Regions from separate parts of the Kitasatospora sp. NPDC058243 genome, predicted to be linked through region 4. Evidence: riboswitches for the same ligand, from Rfam matches in the RefSeq annotation. Region 4 holds a riboswitch; each other region holds the start of a gene.
The links. Region 4 has a riboswitch for cobalamin ahead of ACFVX9_RS07530 (cobalamin biosynthesis protein). Riboswitches for the same ligand answer to the same signal wherever they lie in the genome.

Region 1: another riboswitch for cobalamin. It lies ahead of metE (5-methyltetrahydropteroyltriglutamate--homocysteine S-methyltransferase); the one in region 4 lies ahead of ACFVX9_RS07530 (cobalamin biosynthesis protein).
Region 2: another riboswitch for cobalamin. It lies ahead of ACFVX9_RS09805 (prenyltransferase/squalene oxidase repeat-containing protein); the one in region 4 lies ahead of ACFVX9_RS07530 (cobalamin biosynthesis protein).
Region 3: another riboswitch for cobalamin. It lies ahead of ACFVX9_RS09760 (CoA-acylating methylmalonate-semialdehyde dehydrogenase); the one in region 4 lies ahead of ACFVX9_RS07530 (cobalamin biosynthesis protein).

The regions. Positions count from the first base shown of each region.
Region 1 covers NZ_JBHVWW010000010.1:44,720-48,922, reverse strand. The annotation lists gene metF (methylenetetrahydrofolate reductase [NAD(P)H]) at 1-123, shown strand, start outside; gene metE (5-methyltetrahydropteroyltriglutamate--homocysteine S-methyltransferase) at 213-2,528, opposite strand; cobalamin riboswitch at 2,693-2,915, opposite strand; gene ACFVX9_RS09825 (ECF transporter S component) at 2,945-3,847, opposite strand; gene ACFVX9_RS09820 (ABC transporter ATP-binding protein) at 3,844-4,203, opposite strand, start outside.
Region 2 covers NZ_JBHVWW010000010.1:35,926-40,128, forward strand. The annotation lists gene ACFVX9_RS09800 (hypothetical protein) at 1-1,349, opposite strand, end outside; cobalamin riboswitch at 1,567-1,643, opposite strand; cobalamin riboswitch at 1,721-1,864, shown strand; gene ACFVX9_RS09805 (prenyltransferase/squalene oxidase repeat-containing protein) at 1,968-4,203, shown strand, end outside.
Region 3 covers NZ_JBHVWW010000010.1:25,180-29,382, reverse strand. The annotation lists gene ACFVX9_RS09765 (acyl-CoA dehydrogenase family protein) at 1-480, opposite strand, end outside; gene ACFVX9_RS09760 (CoA-acylating methylmalonate-semialdehyde dehydrogenase) at 488-1,987, opposite strand; cobalamin riboswitch at 2,204-2,395, opposite strand; gene ACFVX9_RS09755 (BlaI/MecI/CopY family transcriptional regulator) at 2,662-3,126, shown strand; gene ACFVX9_RS09750 (M48 family metalloprotease) at 3,117-4,064, shown strand.
Region 4 covers NZ_JBHVWW010000007.1:73,056-77,258, forward strand. The annotation lists gene ACFVX9_RS07520 (hypothetical protein) at 1-593, opposite strand, end outside; gene ACFVX9_RS07525 (alpha/beta hydrolase family protein) at 941-2,053, opposite strand; cobalamin riboswitch at 2,351-2,483, shown strand; gene ACFVX9_RS07530 (cobalamin biosynthesis protein) at 2,591-3,559, shown strand; gene ACFVX9_RS07535 (cobyric acid synthase) at 3,556-4,203, shown strand, end outside.

The sequences.
Region 1 (4,203 bases), on a different contig from region 4:
GCCACCGGAATGTGCCGGCGCCTGCTGTCCGAGGAAGTTCCCGGGCTGCATTTCATGACCATGAACTTCTCGACGGTGACGACGGAGATCTACCAGAACCTCGGGCTTCCCGGGTCCGGGTGAAACCGGCCGGGCCGCCGTCGGGGAAGCGGCCCGACCCGGCCGGGCGCCGCACGGCGTGCGGGGCCCGGCCGGGTCGCGTCACCGGTGGGTCAGCCGGCCAGCTCCGCGCGCAGGTGGCGGGCGGCGCCGACGAGGCTGTCGAGCGAGGCGCGGGTCTCCGTCCAGCCGCGGGTCTTCAGGCCGCAGTCGGGGTTGACCCAGAGCCGCTCTGCGGGGATGGCGGCCAGGCCCGCGCGCAGCAGTTCCACGGCCTCCTCGGTGCTCGGGACGCGCGGGGAGTGGATGTCCCAGACGCCCGGGCCGACCTCGCGCGGGTAGCCGGCCCCGGCGAGCTCTCCGGCGACCTCCATGTGCGAGCGGGTGGCCTCCAGCGAGATGACGTCCGCGTCGAGCTCGTCGATCGCCGTCATGATCGCGCCGAACTCGGCGTAGCACATGTGGGTGTGGACCTGGGTGTCGGCGCGGACGCCCGAGGTGGCCAGGCGGAAGGACTCGGTCGCCCACGCCAGGTACGCCGGGCGGTCGGCGGCGCGCAACGGCAGGGTCTCGCGCAGGGCCGGCTCGTCGACCTGGACGACGGCCGCGCCCGCGGCCTCCAGGTCGGTGACCTCGTCGCGCAGGGCGAGGGCGACCTGGCGGGCGGTGTCGCCGAGCGGCTGGTCGTCTCGGACGAAGGACCAGGCGAGCATCGTGACGGGGCCGGTGAGCATGCCCTTGACCGGGCGGTCGGTGAGGCCCTGCGCGTAGCGGAACCAGTCGACGGTCATCGGGTGCGGGCGGGAGATGTCCCCGGCCAGGACCGGCGGGCGCACGTACCGGGTGCCGTAGGACTGGACCCAGCCGTGCCGGGTGGCGAGGTAGCCGGTGAGCTGTTCGGCGAAGTACTGGACCATGTCGTTGCGCTCGGGCTCGCCGTGCACCAGGACGTCCAGTCCGGCCTTCTCCTGGAAGGCGATGACCTCCCGGACCTCGGTCTCCATCCGCTCCCGGTAGGCCGCCGCGTCGATCCGGCCCGCCGTGAGGTCGGCCCGCGCGACCCGCAGTTCGGAGGTCTGCGGGAACGAGCCGATGGTGGTGGTCGGCAGCAGCGGCAGGCCGAGCCGGGCACGCTGGGCCTCGGCCCGCTGCGGGTAGGCCTGGGCGCGGCGCGCGTCCGCGTCGGTGACGGCGGCGGTGCGGGCGCGCACCGCCGGGTCGTGGGTGATCGGCGAGTTGGCGCGCGAGGCGAGGTCGGCGCGGTTGGCGGCCAGGTCGGCGGCGATCGCCCCCGTACCCTCGCGCAGGCCCCGGGCCAGCAGCGCCACCTCCCTGGCCTTCTGCTGGGCGAAGGCGAGCCAGCGCAGGATCTGCGGGTCGACGTCGCGTTCGGCGGCGGCGTCCAGCGGCACGTGCAGCAGGGAGCAGGACGGCGCGACGTCGACCCGCTCGGCCAGGCCCAGCAGGGTCGCCAGGGTGGCCAGCGACTTCTCCAGGTCGTTGATCCAGATGTTGCGGCCGTCGACCACCCCGGCGACCAGCCGCTTGCCGGGCAGCCCGCCGACGGCGGCCAGGTCGTCAAGGTTCGCCGCGGCGGGCCCCGTGAAGTCCAGCGCCAGGCCCTCGACCGGGGCCTTGGCCAGCACCGGCAGGGCCTCGCCCAGGCGGTCGAAGTAGCTCGCGACCAGCAGCTTCGGACGGTCCGCCAGGCCGCCCAGCTCACGGTAGGCGCGGGCGGCGGCGTTCAGCTCGGCCGGGGTGCGGTCCTGCACCAGGGCGGGCTCGTCCAGCTGCACCCACTGCGCCCCGGCCGCCTTCAGGTCCGCCAGCAGCTGCGCGTAGACGGGCAGCAGCCGGTCCAGCAGGGTGATCGGCTGGAAGTCCTCGGCGACGCCGGGGGCGGGCTTGGCGAGCAGCAGGTAGGTGAGGGGGCCGACGAGCACGGGGCGTGCGGTGTGGCCGAGCGCCAGCGCCTCCCGGAACTCCCCGACGGCCTTGGCCGGGTTCGCGGTGAAGACGGTGTCCGGGCCGAGTTCGGGCACCAGGTAGTGGTAGTTGGTGTCGAACCACTTGGTCATCTCCAGTGGCGCGACCTCCTGGGTGCCGCGTGCCATGGCGAAGTAGCCGTCCAGCGCGTCGATTTCGACCGCATCCCGGTGCCGGGGCGGGATCGCGCCGACGGCGACCGTGGTGTCCAGCACGTGGTCGTAGAGCGAGAAGTCGCCGGTGGGCACTTCCAGGACACCGGCCCCGGCGAGCTGCGCCCAGTTCTTCCGGCGCAGGCCGACCGCCGTCTCCCGCAGGGCGTCGGCGGTGACCGTGCCCTTCCAGTAGCCCTCGACGGCCTTCTTCAGCTCCCGGCCCTGGCCCTGCCGGGGGTAGCCGTACACGGTGGCCCTGGTTGCCGCGGCTGCGGACTTCGTGGTCAAGGGACTCTCCTTCGCGAGTCTGGCTCCTCAAGTGCCCGGGGACGGGACGAGAGCGCGAAGGGATGACGAACCGGGCGGCGGCTCACGTCGATGCGCGTGCCGGACCCGCCTGGTATGGTCGCCGACCCGCCCACGAGGTCACCGGGATATCCGCACGCGGAACGGTCCGCGGGCGGGCAACGGGCAGGTCTTCGGACTCGTGGGCGCACCGGGCCTGTTGGCGTCCGGTACCTACTGGCCATCGCTTCCCAGACCCGTCCCGGGTCCAGTGCGTATGACGGCGGTCGTTCCCACTCACCGCTGCGGGGCAGTCCCGGATTCCCACCGGGTTCCCTCTTGCGACGTCCTGCCTGGCGGGCAGGACGAACCAGCTGCGTCGCCAGCTTAGGGGCAAACCGCCGGGGCCGACGCGGAATTCACGGAAGCCGTCCGCATGGTGAGACTCCCTCGCCGCTCGCGGAGCCGGTGGCGGTGCCGTTCGCGGCGGCGTTCGCGGTGTCGTTCGCGGTGACTCGTCGACCGTCCGGGGCGTCCGGGGCTTCGAAGCGCACCATGGGCTCGAAGTTGGCGCGGCGGGCCGCGCGGCGGAAGACGGTGAGGACGGCCGGGCCGACGACGAGCACGGCGGTGAAGGTGGTGACGGCCCGGCCGGTGTCCCAGCCGAGCGAGGTGGCGAGGTCGAAGAGCAGGTAGCGGTGCCACTGCTCGGTGAAGGGCAGCCCCGGCAGGTAGGCGATGGAACTGTTCGGGTCGGTGGAGAACGGCCAGAAGGAGAGGTTGAGGAGGAAGCCGAAGAGGTACCCGGAGAACGCCCCGTACGCGGCCAGCATCGCCACCTCCCAGCGCCGCCGTCGGGTTCTCGGCAGCAGCCCGGCGAGCATGCCGACGAACGCGCAGCCGAACATCTGGTACGGCATCCAGGGGCCGACGCCGCCGGTGAGCAGCGCGGAGGCGAACAGCGAGGTGCAGCCGAGGGTGAAGCCGAAGCCCGGGCCGAAGACCCGGCCGGCCAGGACGAGGAGGAAGAAGACCGTCTCCACCCCGGCGGTGCCGGCGCCGAGCGGGCGCAGTCCGGCGTTGACGGCGGACAGGACGCCGAGCATGGCGAGGGCCTTGGCGTCGATGCCGCCGGCCGCGATCTCGGCGATGACGACGGCGAGCACCAGGACCAGCAGGGCGCCGAAGATCAGCGGCGGGGCGTAGGAGGAACCGAACTTCCCGGGGGCGACGACGAACGGCCAGGTGAAGGCGACCAGGCCGATGAAGGCGGCCAGGGCCGCGACGACGCGGGCCCGGCCGGGGATCCGGACGGCGCTCACCGGGCGGCCTGCGCGGGCGCGAGGGCGGCGGCGACCTGCCGGGTGGTCAGGTAGGGCAGCGGGGCGAGGACCTTGGCGGTCTGGGGGGCGAAGGTGGGCGAGGCGACGATGACCTCGGCGGTGGGACCGTCGGCGACGATCTCGCCCTCGGCCATCACCACCACCCGGTCGGCGGCGGCGGCGACGAACTCGACGTCGTGGGTGGAGACGACGACCGTACGGCCTTCGGCGGCGAGGGCGTCGACGATGCCGGTGAGCGCTTCCTTCGCGTGGTAGTCGAGCCCTCGGGTGGGTTCGTCCAGCAGCACCACCCTTGGCGCGGCGGCCAGTTGGATCGCCAGGACCAAGGCCAGCTT
Region 2 (4,203 bases), on a different contig from region 4:
AGCGAGACGGTGTCGCCGAGGTGGACGGTGGTGGCCCGGGTGGCGGTGGTGGCGGTGGTGCCGTCCAGGGTGATCTTCCAGGTGGAGGAGCCGCTGTTGGCGGTGCCGTTGATCGCGGTGACGGCGCCGGTGCCGGAGGACGGGGTGACGGCGGTGACGCAGCCGGCGGGGGTCGCGGATGCGGCGGCGTCGAGGACGTCGCCGAGGGTTGCGGTGGTGCCGGTCGGGGTGAGGGTGACGGCGCAGACCTTGAGGGGGTTGGTGCCGTCGTCGATGACCAGCGCGAGCTTGGCGGCGGTGCCGGGGACGAAGGTGGTGGCGGCGGCCCAGGCCGGCTCGCCGGCGGTGGTCGGGGCCGGCGGGGTGGCGGTGAAGCCGGCGCCGGCGACGGCGCGCAGGCCGTCGACGGAGGCGTAGGGGGAGGGGGTGGTGTCGGTGGGCAGGTACTTGAAGCCGCCGCCGGGCTTGAACTGCTGGGCGATCAGGAAGTCGACGGGGCTCTTGCCGGTGCCGCTGGTGAAGTCGGCGCCCTGGGGGTTGATGCCGCAGGCGTTGAGGCCGGAGACGGCCCAGCCGTTGGAGTCGGTGTTGACGCCGAACATGGCGTTGAAGGCGCCGGAGGCGGTGAGCTTGCCCTTGAGGAAGTTCTTGGCGGCGACGATCGCCGGGTCGGTGGCGGGGACGCCCCCGGTGCAGAGCGAGGCCATGGCGGCGCCGGTCATGTCGATGTCGCTGCCTTGGGCGAGGGCGTTCGGGTCGCCTGCGGCCTTGCTGAAGTTCCAGCCGCCGTCGTTGTGCTGGTTGGCGCGCACCGCCGTGACGGAGGCGTCGAGCAGCGGCTGCGGGACGCGGGGGTTGCCGGCCTGGGTCTTGGCGCCCGCGAGGGCGAGGAGGCCGAAGACGGTGCCGTTGAAGTTGGCGGACGGGCCGTAGTAGCCGAGTTCGGCGGTCTGCCAGTAGGTGGCGAGGTCGGCGACGAGGTTGCGGCCCGGGCCGACCCGGGCGGGGTCGATGCCGGCGGCGTAGGCGTTGAGGATGCCGCGCTCGTAGTCCGTGACGACCGGTGAGGCGCTCGGCCAGCCGGGGGCGGCGAGTTGGCCGCGGTACACCAGGCGGGCGTTCTTGGTGGGGTCGCCGCCGGGGGTGACGTCGGCGGCGGCCGTGCCGGCGGCCGCGAGTGCGCTGAACGCCCACTCGTTGGAGAGCCCGCCGCCGGTGACGTAGCTGCCGTCGGCGGCCTGGAGCGACTTCAGGTAGGTGACGCCGGTGCTCTTCGAGGTGGCTATCTGGGTGGGGCTGGCCGTCGCGTGGGCGGGGACGGCGGAGAGCAGGAGTGCGCCGGCCGTCAGGGCGACGGAGGCGGCGCGGGAGGGGGCGGTCCGCGAGGAGGTGGTCTGCGAGGGGGTGGTTCGCGAGGGGGCGAGGAGGGACACGGGACAGGCTCCTTGGGGTGGCGGGCGCCGACCCTGCCCCGGAGTTCCGGCGTCCGTTCAAGGGCGCGCGACTGCCGGAGCGGTCGCCGCCCGGATCGCGTGGGCCGGCTTTCGCCATGGTGCGCGGCCGGGCGGGCATTCGGGCTCAGGGCGGCACGATGGCCACCCCACACCGCTGCGCGTCAGCCCCGGATTCGCACCGGGTTCCCCCGCTCGGCCACCGCGGACGCTACCGCACGGCGCACCGGCGCACGAGGTGGTGTGATCGACATGACGACCCGTTGACTCCTGTTCTACCGGCGTGGTCTGATGAACCGATTTTTTGCCCTCGGCATTCAGGGGAAGCCGGTCCAACTCCGGCGCTGACCCGCAACCGTGGACCCACCTGTGGTGGGTGAGCCGGAATGCCTGGACCGGGGGCCTGTTCACAGAGCACTTGCGTCGTCGCGGACTACGACGCGGTCCGGACGGTCCCTGCCCAGGAGACCGTCGGCTGCGCCGTTGCGTCCCGCGTCGACCGACCAGGGAGTCGTCGTGAGGGTCAGCAGCAGTCGCACACGTCACAGGAACCGGGACCTCGCCTCCGTGGTGGTCGCCGGTGCTGTCGCGGTCGCCGCCTGCGGAAGCGTCCTGTTCGGGCGCCCCGGCACCGCGGCCGCCGACCCGATCGAGCAGTGCACGGCGACGACGGGCGCGATCGTCGCCGTCGACTTCACCCACTGGGGCGGCGGCGTCGTCCGGGGCTGCGACGCCCACCCCACGACCGGGATGAACCTGCTGCACGCCGCCGGCTTCACCACCGCCGGAACCGAGCACGACGGACCCGCCTTCATCTGCCGCCTCGGAACCGGGACCTTCAACAGCGGCACCCAGTACCCGACGCCGGCCGAGGAACCCTGCGTCAACACCCCGCAGGCCACCGCGTACTGGTCGTACTGGATCGCCGAACCCGGCCAACAGGCCTGGTCCTACAGCCGGTTCGGCGCCGGGACGCAGAAGCCCAAGCCCGGCGAGGTCGAGGCCTGGGTGTACGGCGGCACCGACATCGGCGGCACCAGCGGGGCACCGGGCTTCACCCCGGACTCCGTGAGAGCGAAGAGCGGTGGTTCGTCGGCTTCGCCGTCCGCCTCGCCATCCGCCTCGCTGTCACCCTCGGCGACCCCGACCCCGACCCCGACCCCGACCCCGACTCCGACACCGACCCCGACTCCGACCGGGCCGACCTCGACCGGGCCGTCCGCCACCGGTGACCCGGCGGCCGCCGTGGCCTGGCTGGCCCGCCAACTCGTCGGCGGCGACCACATGGAGAACTGGGCCGTCGAGGGGCCGGACTACCCCCGGACCGCCCTCACCGCCATCGCCCTCGCCGCCGCCGGCACGCAGGACCCGGCGCTGCGCAGGACGACCGCCTTCCTCGCCGCCCACACCGACGCCTTCCTGTACCCCGACGGACCGGCCGGCCAGCCCGATGCGAGGGCCGCCGCACTGCTGGCCCTCGTCGCCGAGAGCGCCGGCAGCGATCCCCGGGCCTTCGGCGGCCGGGACCTGATCGCCGCGCTCACCGGCCACGTCTGCACGGCGGCGGGGGAGAACGGCAGGTGCACCGCCGCCGGGGACTTCCTCGGCGCGGCCTCGCCCTGGGTCCAGTCCCTCGGCGTCATCGCCCTCCAACGCGCCGGTGTCACGCCACCCGCCCCGGCGCTCGCCCGCTTCACGGCGCTCCAGTGCGCCGACGGCGGGGTGGCCGGATCGATGATCGTCGCCGGCGAGCACTGCGAGTCCGACCCGCTCACCACCGGCCTCGCGGTGCTCGCCCTTCGCACGGCCGCCGGGTACGAGACGGCGGCGAAGAAGGCTTCGGACCAGCTCGCGGCCGGACAGCAGGCCGACGGATCCCTGCTCCCGTACCTCGGCGCCCCCGGCGACACCATCAGCACCGCGAGCGCGGCCCAGGCGTTCAAGGCCACCGGACAGGACACCCGCCGGGCCGCCGCCACGGCCTGGCTCGCCGCCCGGCAGGGCGCGGACGGCGGCTTCGGCCCCGACGCGTCGACCACCGACCCGGACCCGGCCGCCACCGAGCAGGCGATCCTGGCCCTGACCGGCACCGACCTCACCAGCGTCCGGCACAACCCGGACGCCACCACCCCGCCGACGACGCCCGCCACCACGAAGCCCGCCGGAAGAACCCCCGACGCCGCCAAGGGCAGCGCCTACCTCACCGACCCGTCCCGCCTGATCAACGGCCGCTACTACGAGGGCTTCCCGGCCTTCGCCGACTTCGGTCTCACCATCGACGGCGCCTACGCCCTCGCGGCCACCGGCACCGACGACGCCGCGCTGCGCAGGATCGTCGACTTCCTGGACCAGCCGGGCAAGGACGCCGGTGAGCGCACCGTCAACGACTGGACCGGCATCGGCACCGAGTACGCAGGCGGCGGCTCGATCGGAAAGGAGGCGCTGCTCGCCGAGGCGGTCGGCCGCAACCCGCGCGCCTTCGGCGGCCACGACCTGATCGCCGCCCTGGCCGCCCTCGTGTGCACCAAGGCCGACCAGAGCACCGGCTGCGCGGCGCCCGGCAACTACACCTACGCCACCTCGGTGTTCTCCCAGGCGCTCGGCATCATGGCCCAGCTCCGGGCCGGGGACTCGACGAACGCCGCTCCCGCGATCGCCTACCTGAAGGGCCTCCAGCACCAGGACGGCTCCTGGCCGAGCCTGATCCCCGCCACCGGTGACTCCGACGTGGACAGCACGGCGATGGCCGTCA
Region 3 (4,203 bases), on a different contig from region 4:
GACGCCCGCGCCCGAGATGAACTGCTTGACGCCGTCGAGGACCCAGTGCGCCCCGTCCCGGCGGGCTCGGGTGGTCAGTGCCGCCGCGTCCGAGCCCGCGCCGGGCTCGGTGAGGCAGTAGCTGGCGGGGGTCGCCATGGCGCTGAGGCCCGGCAGCCAGCGGGCGCGCTGGGCGTCGTCGCCGTAGCGGTCGATCATCCAGGCGACCATGTTGTGGATGGACAGGTAGGCGGCGATGGACGGGCAGCCGGTGGCCAGCGCCTCGAACACCAGCACGCCGTCGGCGCGGGTGAGCCCGGAGCCGCCGGACTCCTCGCGGACGTAGACACCGGCCAGGCCGACGTCCGCCGCCTTGCGCAGCACGTCCACCGGGAAGTGCTTGGCCTGGTCCCACGCGACCGCGTTCGGCGCCAGGTGTTCGCGGGCGAAGGCCCGGGTGGTCGCCGCGATGGCGAGCTGGTCCTCTGTGAGGTCGTGCACGGCGCCCTCAGCCCATCGTCGGGATGGTGAAGCTCGCGCCCTCCTTGACCCCGGAGGGCCAGCGCGAGGTGACGGTGCGGGTGCGGGTGTAGAAGCGGATCGAGTCCGGCCCGTGCTGGTTGAGGTCGCCGAACCCGGAGCGCTTCCAGCCGCCGAAGGTGTGGTACGCGACCGGCACGGGGATCGGCACGTTGACGCCGACCATGCCGGTGTTCACCCGGCGGGCGAAGTCCCGCGCCGTGTCGCCGTCCCGGGTGTAGACGGCCACGCCGTTGCCGAACTCGTGCTCGCCGGGCAGGCGCAGCGCCTCCTCGTAGTCGGCGGCGCGGAGCACGGTCAGGACGGGGCCGAAGATCTCCTCCCGGTAGATCCGCATGTCGGGCGTGACGCGGTCGAACAGCGAGGCGCCGAGGAAGTAGCCGTCCTCGTGCCCCTCCAGCCGGAAGTCCCGCCCGTCGACGACGAGTTCGGCGCCCTCCTCGACCCCGAGGTCCAGGTAGCCGCGGACCCGCTCCAGCGCGTCGGCGCCGACCAGCGGGCCGAAGTCCGCCGCCGGGTCGTCCGAGCGCCCGACCTTCAACGCGGCGATCCGCTCGACCAGTTTGGCCACCAGGGCGTCGGCGGTCTCCTCCCCCACCGGGACGGCCACCGAGATCGCCATGCAGCGCTCGCCGGCCGAGCCGTAGCCGGCGCCGATCAGCGCGTCCGCGGCCTGGTCGAGGTCGGCGTCCGGCATCACGACCAGGTGGTTCTTGGCGCCGCCGAAGCACTGCGCCCGCTTCCCGTGCGCGGCGGCGGTGGCGTACACGTACTGGGCGATCGGTGTGGAGCCGACGAACCCGACCGCCTGCACCCGCGGGTCCTCCAGCAGGGTGTCGACGGCCTCCTTGCCGCCGTTGACCACGTTCAGCACGCCCGGCGGCAGCCCGGCCTCCAGGAACAGCTCGGCGAGGCGCAGCGGCACCGAGGGGTCGCGCTCCGAGGGCTTGAGGACGAAGGCGTTGCCGCAGGCGATGGCGGGTGCGGCCTTCCAGAGCGGGATCATCGCGGGGAAGTTGAACGGCGTGATGCCCGCGACCACGCCGAGCGGCTGGCGCATCGAGTACACGTCGATGCCGGTGCCCGCGTTGTCGCTGAACTCGCCCTTCAGCAGGTGCGGGATGCCGGCGGCGAACTCCACGACCTCCAGGCCGCGTTGGATGTCCCCGTGGGCGTCGGCCACGGTCTTGCCGTGCTCGGCGGACAGCAGCCGGGCCAGTTCCTCCTTCTCCTGCTCGACGAGTTGGAGGAAGCGCAGCAGGACGCGGGCGCGCCGCTGCGGGTTCCACGCGGCCCATGCGGGCTGGGCCTGCGCGGCGTCGGCGATCACCGCCTCGACCTCGGCCCGGCTCGCCAGCGGCACCCGGGCCTGCACCCGGCCGGTGTTGGGGTCGTACACGTCGCCGAAGCGACCGGAGGTGCCGGCGGTGGGCTTGCCGGCGACGAAGTGGGTCAGTTCTCGGACCATCGGGTTCCTTCTCTCGACAGGGGTGGGGAGAGGAGGAGGATCGGAGGCCGCCGCCGGTCGGCGGGCGCACGGTGGTGCGCCCCGCGACACGGGCGTGCGGCGGCGGAACGGAACGTCAGGGCGTCGGGGCCCCGGCGGCCGTGGGCACGGGACGACCAGGAGCGGCAGTGGAGCGGGAGCAGCCCGGAGTCATGCGTGTCGTCTCCATCCTCGTGGAAAACACGGAACACCCGCGGCCGGTATCCTGACTCCCGGATCACCGCACGCCCCCAGGCCTTCCCGGCTGGCTGCCAGTGGCCTTCATCTGCGAGGACGAACTCCCCGGTCACAGTGGCGGGACCGTGCCGGACTCACACCGGCTTCCCTGACACCGCGGACCTGCCGTCGACCATATAGTTGGACGTCCTAGTAAGTCCAGAGGCCCGCACGCGCGTTGCGCCATCGGCTTTCCACCGCGCCGAGCGGCACGTGACCGGACGGTGTCCGCAAATCAGGCGCCCGGCAGCGCGGGGCCACGAGCCCGTAAAGTTAGCTGAGGCACACCTAAGCAACACAGGCCGGGCCCATCTTCGCCATACCGGCGCGGGCAGGCCTCGGCCGCCGACCGCTGTCGGCGCCGGAGGTGCGCCTGCCGGGAGTGTGCCTTCCGGGAGTGTCGGGACAGGGAGAACGATGTGAGGGTCGGTCGGGACGCCAGGCGTCCGCACGGGGAACTGGTCGCGGACGTGCTGGCGGTGTTGTGGGCGGCCGGCGAGCCGCTGACCGCCCAGCAGGTCAAGGAGGCGCTGGACCACGGGCTGGCCCGCACCACCGTGACGACGATCCTCACGCGCCTGCACGAGAAGGGGACCCTGGTCCGCAGCCGCCCCGCGCGGTCCTTCGCCTACGCCCCGGTGGAGGACGCCGCCGGACTGGCGGCCGGGCGCATGCGCCGGGAGTTGGAGAAGGAACCCCAGCGGGACCTCGTGCTGAAGCGGTTCGTCTCCTCCCTGTCCGAGGACGACGAGGACGTGCTGCGCCGCCTGCTCCTCGATGCCCAGACCGAGGCCGAGGCCCAGACCGGGGCCCAGACCGGGGCCAGGGCCGCGACCGCGGCGGACTCCGGCAGGCCCGGGCCCGAGGACGACGCATGGGCCTGATCCTGACGGTCGTCGCCCTGGCCCTGCTGCTCCCCTGGGCCGCGGCGCCCGCCGCACGCCGCTTGGCCCTGCTGCTCCCTCCGCGCGAGGCCTCGCTCGTACTCACGGGCGCGGCCGTCCTGCTGGCGGGCGGCACCGTCGCGGCACTCGCCGGGCTGTTCCACGTCCCGTTCCTGGCAGGCCTGGAGCACCTGCCGCTGTCCGGCGTCGTCGCCCGGTGGCCGGCCGTGGTGCCGGTGTCCTGCGCTGCCGGGGCCGCGCTGGCCGTCCAGGCCGTACGGCTGACGCTGCGGTGGCGCGGGCACCGCGTGCTCCTCGCCCGCGCCTGGGGCCTGACCGCTGATGCGACGAGCGACGGCGACCTGCTCGTGGTCGCGGGCAAGGACGCCGAGGCCTTCGCCCTGCCCGGCCACCGGGGGCGCCCCGGCCGCGTCGTCGTCTCGGCCGGCATGCTGAGCGCGCTGGGCCCGGCGGAGCGCGCGGTGCTCCTCGCCCACGAGCGCGCCCACCTGCGCGGGCGCCACCACCTGCTGTCCGCCGCCGTCGACCTCGCCGCCGCCGTACACCCGGCGCTGGCCCGGCTGCGGGCCGACCTCGACTACCACCTGGAACGCTGGGCCGACGAGCAGGCCGCCGCCGCGGTCGCCGACCGGCGCACCGCCGCGACCGCCATCGCCCGGGCGGCCCTGGCCGGATCGCCGTCCGCCCGCCGAACCGCCGGGCCCCTGCTGTCCGTGAACACCGGCCCCGTGCCCCAGCGCGTCCAGGCCCTCCTGGGCCCCGCACCCGCCCGCCCGACCGGCCGCAGGGCGCACGCCGCCGTCGCCCTGGTCGCCGCCGTCACGGTCGCGGCCCTGCTCGGCGTGGCCTTGGCCTACGGGCTGCACGAGTACGTCGAGTACGCGGCCCGGACCCTGAGGGCTCACGGCCCGGTCTGACGACATCGATGTAGACCAACCGTGCGGGTCCGGCTATGGTGAGGCTCGGCTTACCCGTGCGGGTCTTGGCGCAGCCGCCCGCCCGCCGGCGATCAGAGGCCGCGTTCACTCCGGCCTCCGGGCTCGGCATCCCCGCGCG
Region 4 (4,203 bases):
TCCAGACCCCGGCGCAGCAGCTCCAGCAGTTCGCCGTCCGACACCGGACCGGCCACCAGGTGCAGGAACGACAGCAACTGCGGCGCCTGGTCCACCGCCTGGCCGGCCAGCACCGCGAACACGCCCCGCAGAGCGGCCGGCGGCACCGGGGCCAGCAGCGTCCAGGCGTCGAACAGCGCCGACCAGCCGCGGACCACCGCCTCGTCGTCATGCTCCCAGGCGTGCAGGCGCCAGCCCGGGACCGCACCGCCGTCCCTGGCCTCCACCAGGCCGACCAGCAGTGCCTGCCCCCACGCCTTGGCGGCGGCGCCGACCGTCATGGCCAGCGCCCGACCCGCCGCACGGGCGTCGTCGGGCAGCAGCTCGCCCCGCTTGTCGACCTCTTCCAGGTCCCCCGCCCAGCGGGCGATCCGGACGGCGTCCACCAGCATCCGGCGGGCCAGCGGCGCCAGCTCGGCCGGCGCGGGAAAGCCCTCCGGTACGGGAACCCTCCCCCGACCGGGCGCCGCAGCGGGCCCTCGTCGGCGGGGTACCCCGGCCCCGCCCGGCTTGCCGGCGGCGGGCCGGTGGGCCGTACCGGGGAGACGGGTCACCGTCGCACCAGTACCGATCGTCGGAGGGAGCGGGGCATCACGGTCGCGCGGATTCCGAGACGTCACGTCGAGCAGTCTTCCCCTTGTACCGGCCTTCTGTCACATCCGGTTGGCTGTACGGACGGGCGGCCGTCGACGGCGCCTCCCCAAGATCGGGCAACAATCGGGCAACAGAGGCAAACCGCCTGGCCGGAAACAGGTGGCGGGGGCATGCCATCCCGGCTCAACCCTTGCGGCGGCGGTCGCGCTACCCGCCCGACCGGTCACACTCCGTGGCTGACGGGTGAGGTCCGGGTTTCGTACAGAGGCCCTGTCGGTGTGACTTCTCGTGCGGGGGGGGGCTGGGTTCAGAGAAGGGGGGTGAGCCAGCGGCGGAGGAGTTCGGTGTAGTGGGTGGGGGCGGAGTTCCAGAGGGTGGCGTGGTCGGCGCCCGGGAAAGGCCGGAGGCTGACCACGCCGGGGCGGGCGGCGGCGAGGCGCTCGGCGGCGCGGAAGGGGGCGACCTGATCGTCGGGGCTGTGCAGGAGGAGGGTGGGGACGCGCAGGTCGGCGCCCTCGGCGATGCGGCTGAAGTCGGCGAGGTCGACGCCGGTGCGGCCCTCGGCCGCGAGGGCGCCGAGCTCGGCGGCGGCGCCGGTGTAGCCGGCCCGGGCGGCGCCGCGGCGGGCGGTGGCGGGCAGGTCGAGGACCGGCGAGTCCAGGACGAGGCCGCTGATGGCATGGGCCCAGGCGGAGCGGGAGGCCGTCTGGAGGGCCATGGTGGCGCCGAGGGACCAGCCGTACAGGATGACCCGGCCGGCGCCGCTGTCGAGGGCGAGCCGGACCGCCGACTCGACGTCGCGCCACTCGGTCTCGCCGAAGTGGCCGAGCCCGTCCGGCGAGGCGGGGGCGCCCTGGTCGCCCCGGTAGGTGACGGCGAGGGCGGGCAGGGCGAGGCGGTCGAGGACGGGGAGGATCGGGAGGGTCTGCTGCCGGTCGGCGCCGGGGCCGTGGACGAGGATCACCCAGGTGCCGCGTTTGCCGTCGAGGCGCCAGGCGGGGAGGGCGCCGAGTTCGCCGTCGGCGGCGGTGTCGGTGAAGGGGAGGCCGAGCGCCTCCGTGGGGTCGCCGAGGTGGACGCGGGGGGTGAAGCGGACCTCGGTGCCGGGGGTGAGGGTGCCCCGGTCGGCGCGGACGAGGCGACGGGTGACACCGTTCTCGTCGCTGTGCAGGACGTCCTCGACGACGGCGTGGCCGTGGTCGTCCCACTCCACGGCCCATCGGCCGGGGCGCAGGCTCTCGGGGCGGCGGTTGAAGGTGATCCGGCCCGCGGCGAGGCTCCGCACCAGGACGGGGCCCGACTCCCGGACGGCGCTCGCCGGGTGGACCAGCCGTTCGGAGGCCCGACGGCCGATCACCAGGACGGCGGCCCCGGCGCCGACGACGGCGGCCGCCACGACGGCCGCGGTTCCCCAACGCATATCGCTCCCCGCTCTGCTGGTCTTGGCTGGTCTTGGACCGGACGGTGTCCGGGCGGTGTCCGGGCGCTGCTCGGACGGTGTTCGGGCACCAGTTCACCGGGGGGCCGCGCGGGCGGCCACCGGGCTGGGCCGTCCGGGGTACGGCGGGGCGTCGGGCGGGGCGGGCGTCAGGCGGGCCTCGGGCGGGCGAGAACGGCACCGGCGACAGGGCTCCGAGGTGTGACCAACCCCTCCGTGACCTCGGTTGACTCCCGGTTCGGCCGCGTGATGGGATCCTGGGGCCAAACGGAGGCATGCAGAGGAAGCCGGTGCGAGTCCGGCGCGGTCCCGCCACTGTCACCGGGGAGCACGCTCGGAACATTGCCACGGCGGACCGTCAGAAGCCGCTGGAAGGCCCGGGGGTGCGTCCGACCCGGAAGCCAGGAGACTCTCGCCCCCGGTACGTCGATCCAGGGCGCGGACCCTGAGTGAGGACACGCACGCGATGCAGGCTGCCCCGACCCGCCGGACCCCACGCGGCCTTCCGCCGAACCCGCCGTGCGCCCGCTGACCCGCGCCGCCGCGTTCGCGCTCGGCGCCGCCGCGGGCTTCGCCGCGGACGCCCGCTTCGCCGACCCCCGGCGCGGCCACCCGGTGGCCGTCTTCGGCGGCGCGGCGACCCGGCTGGAGCGGCGGGTGTGGCAGGACGACCGGGTGGCCGGCGCCGGGTACACGGCGCTGTGCGTGGGCGCGGTCGCGGCCGGCGCGGTGGCCCTGGACCGTACGGTGGGCCGGCGTCCGCTGGGCCGGGCCGCGCTGGCGGCCGCCGCGACCTGGACGGTGCTGGGCGGCACCTCGCTGACCCGGGAGGCGCGCACCATCGGCCGGTCGCTGGCCACGGGCGACCTGACGGCCGCGCGGGAACGGCTGCCGCACCTGTGCGGGCGGGATCCGAGCGCGCTGGACGGGCCGCAGATCGCCCGCGCGGTGGTCGAGTCGGTCGCCGAGAACACGGCGGACGCCGTGGTGAACGCGCTGGTCTGGGGCACGCTGGCGGGCACGCCGGGGCTGCTGGCGTTCCGCGCGGTGAACACGCTGGACGCGATGGTCGGCCACCGCTCGCCGCGGTACGCCCGGTTCGGCTGGGCCTCGGCCCGGCTGGACGACGTGGCGGGCTGGCCGGGCGCCCGGCTGACGGCGCTGCTCACGGTGGCCGCCGCGCCGCAGCCGAAAACGGCCTGGCGGGTCTGGCGGCGGGACGGTTCGGCGCACCCGAGCCCGAACGCGGGCCAGGCGGAGGCGGCCTTCGCGGGCGCGGTGGGCGTCCGGCTGGGCGGGACCCTCCAGTACGGGGAGCGGGTGGAGCACCGGCCGGTGCTGGGCGCGGAGTTGCGCCCGGTGACGGTGGACGACATCGAGCGGGCCTGCGTGCTCTCCCGGCGGGTGGGCGCGCTGGCCCTGGGTACGACGGTCGCGGGGCACGTCGCGCTGCGCTTGCTGACGACACGGTGGAGGGGAAGGGCATGAGCAACGCACTGCTGGTCGCCGGGACGACCTCGGACGCGGGCAAGAGTGTGGTGACCGCGGGCATCTGCCGCTGGCTGGCCCGGCAGGGGGTGCGGGTCGCGCCGTTCAAGGCGCAGAACATGTCGCTGAACTCCTTCGTCACCGCCGACGGCGCCGAGATCGGCCGGGCGCAGGCGATGCAGGCGCAGGCGGCCCGGGTGGAGCCGGAGGCGGCGATGAACCCGGTGCTGCTGAAGCCGGGCGCGGACGGCCGCAGCCAGGTGGTGCTGCTGGGCCGGCCGGTCGCCGAGGTGGGCGCGCTGGACTACCGCGAGCGCAAGCCCGTCCTGCTGGAACGGTCGCTGGAGTGCCTGGCGGATCTGCGCCGCCGCTACGAGGTGGTGGTCTGCGAGGGCGCCGGTTCGCCCGCCGAGATCAACCTGCGGGACCGGGACATCGCCAACATGGGCCTGGCGACGGCCGCCGGGCTGCCGGTGGTGGTGGTCGGGGACATCGACCGCGGCGGCGTCTTCGCGGCGATGTACGGGACGCTGGCGCTGCTGTCGGCGCAGGACCAGCGGCACGTGGCGGGCTGGTTCGTCAACAAGTTCCGCGGCGACGCGCGGCTGCTGGCGCCCGGCCTGGAGATGCTGCACGGGCTGACC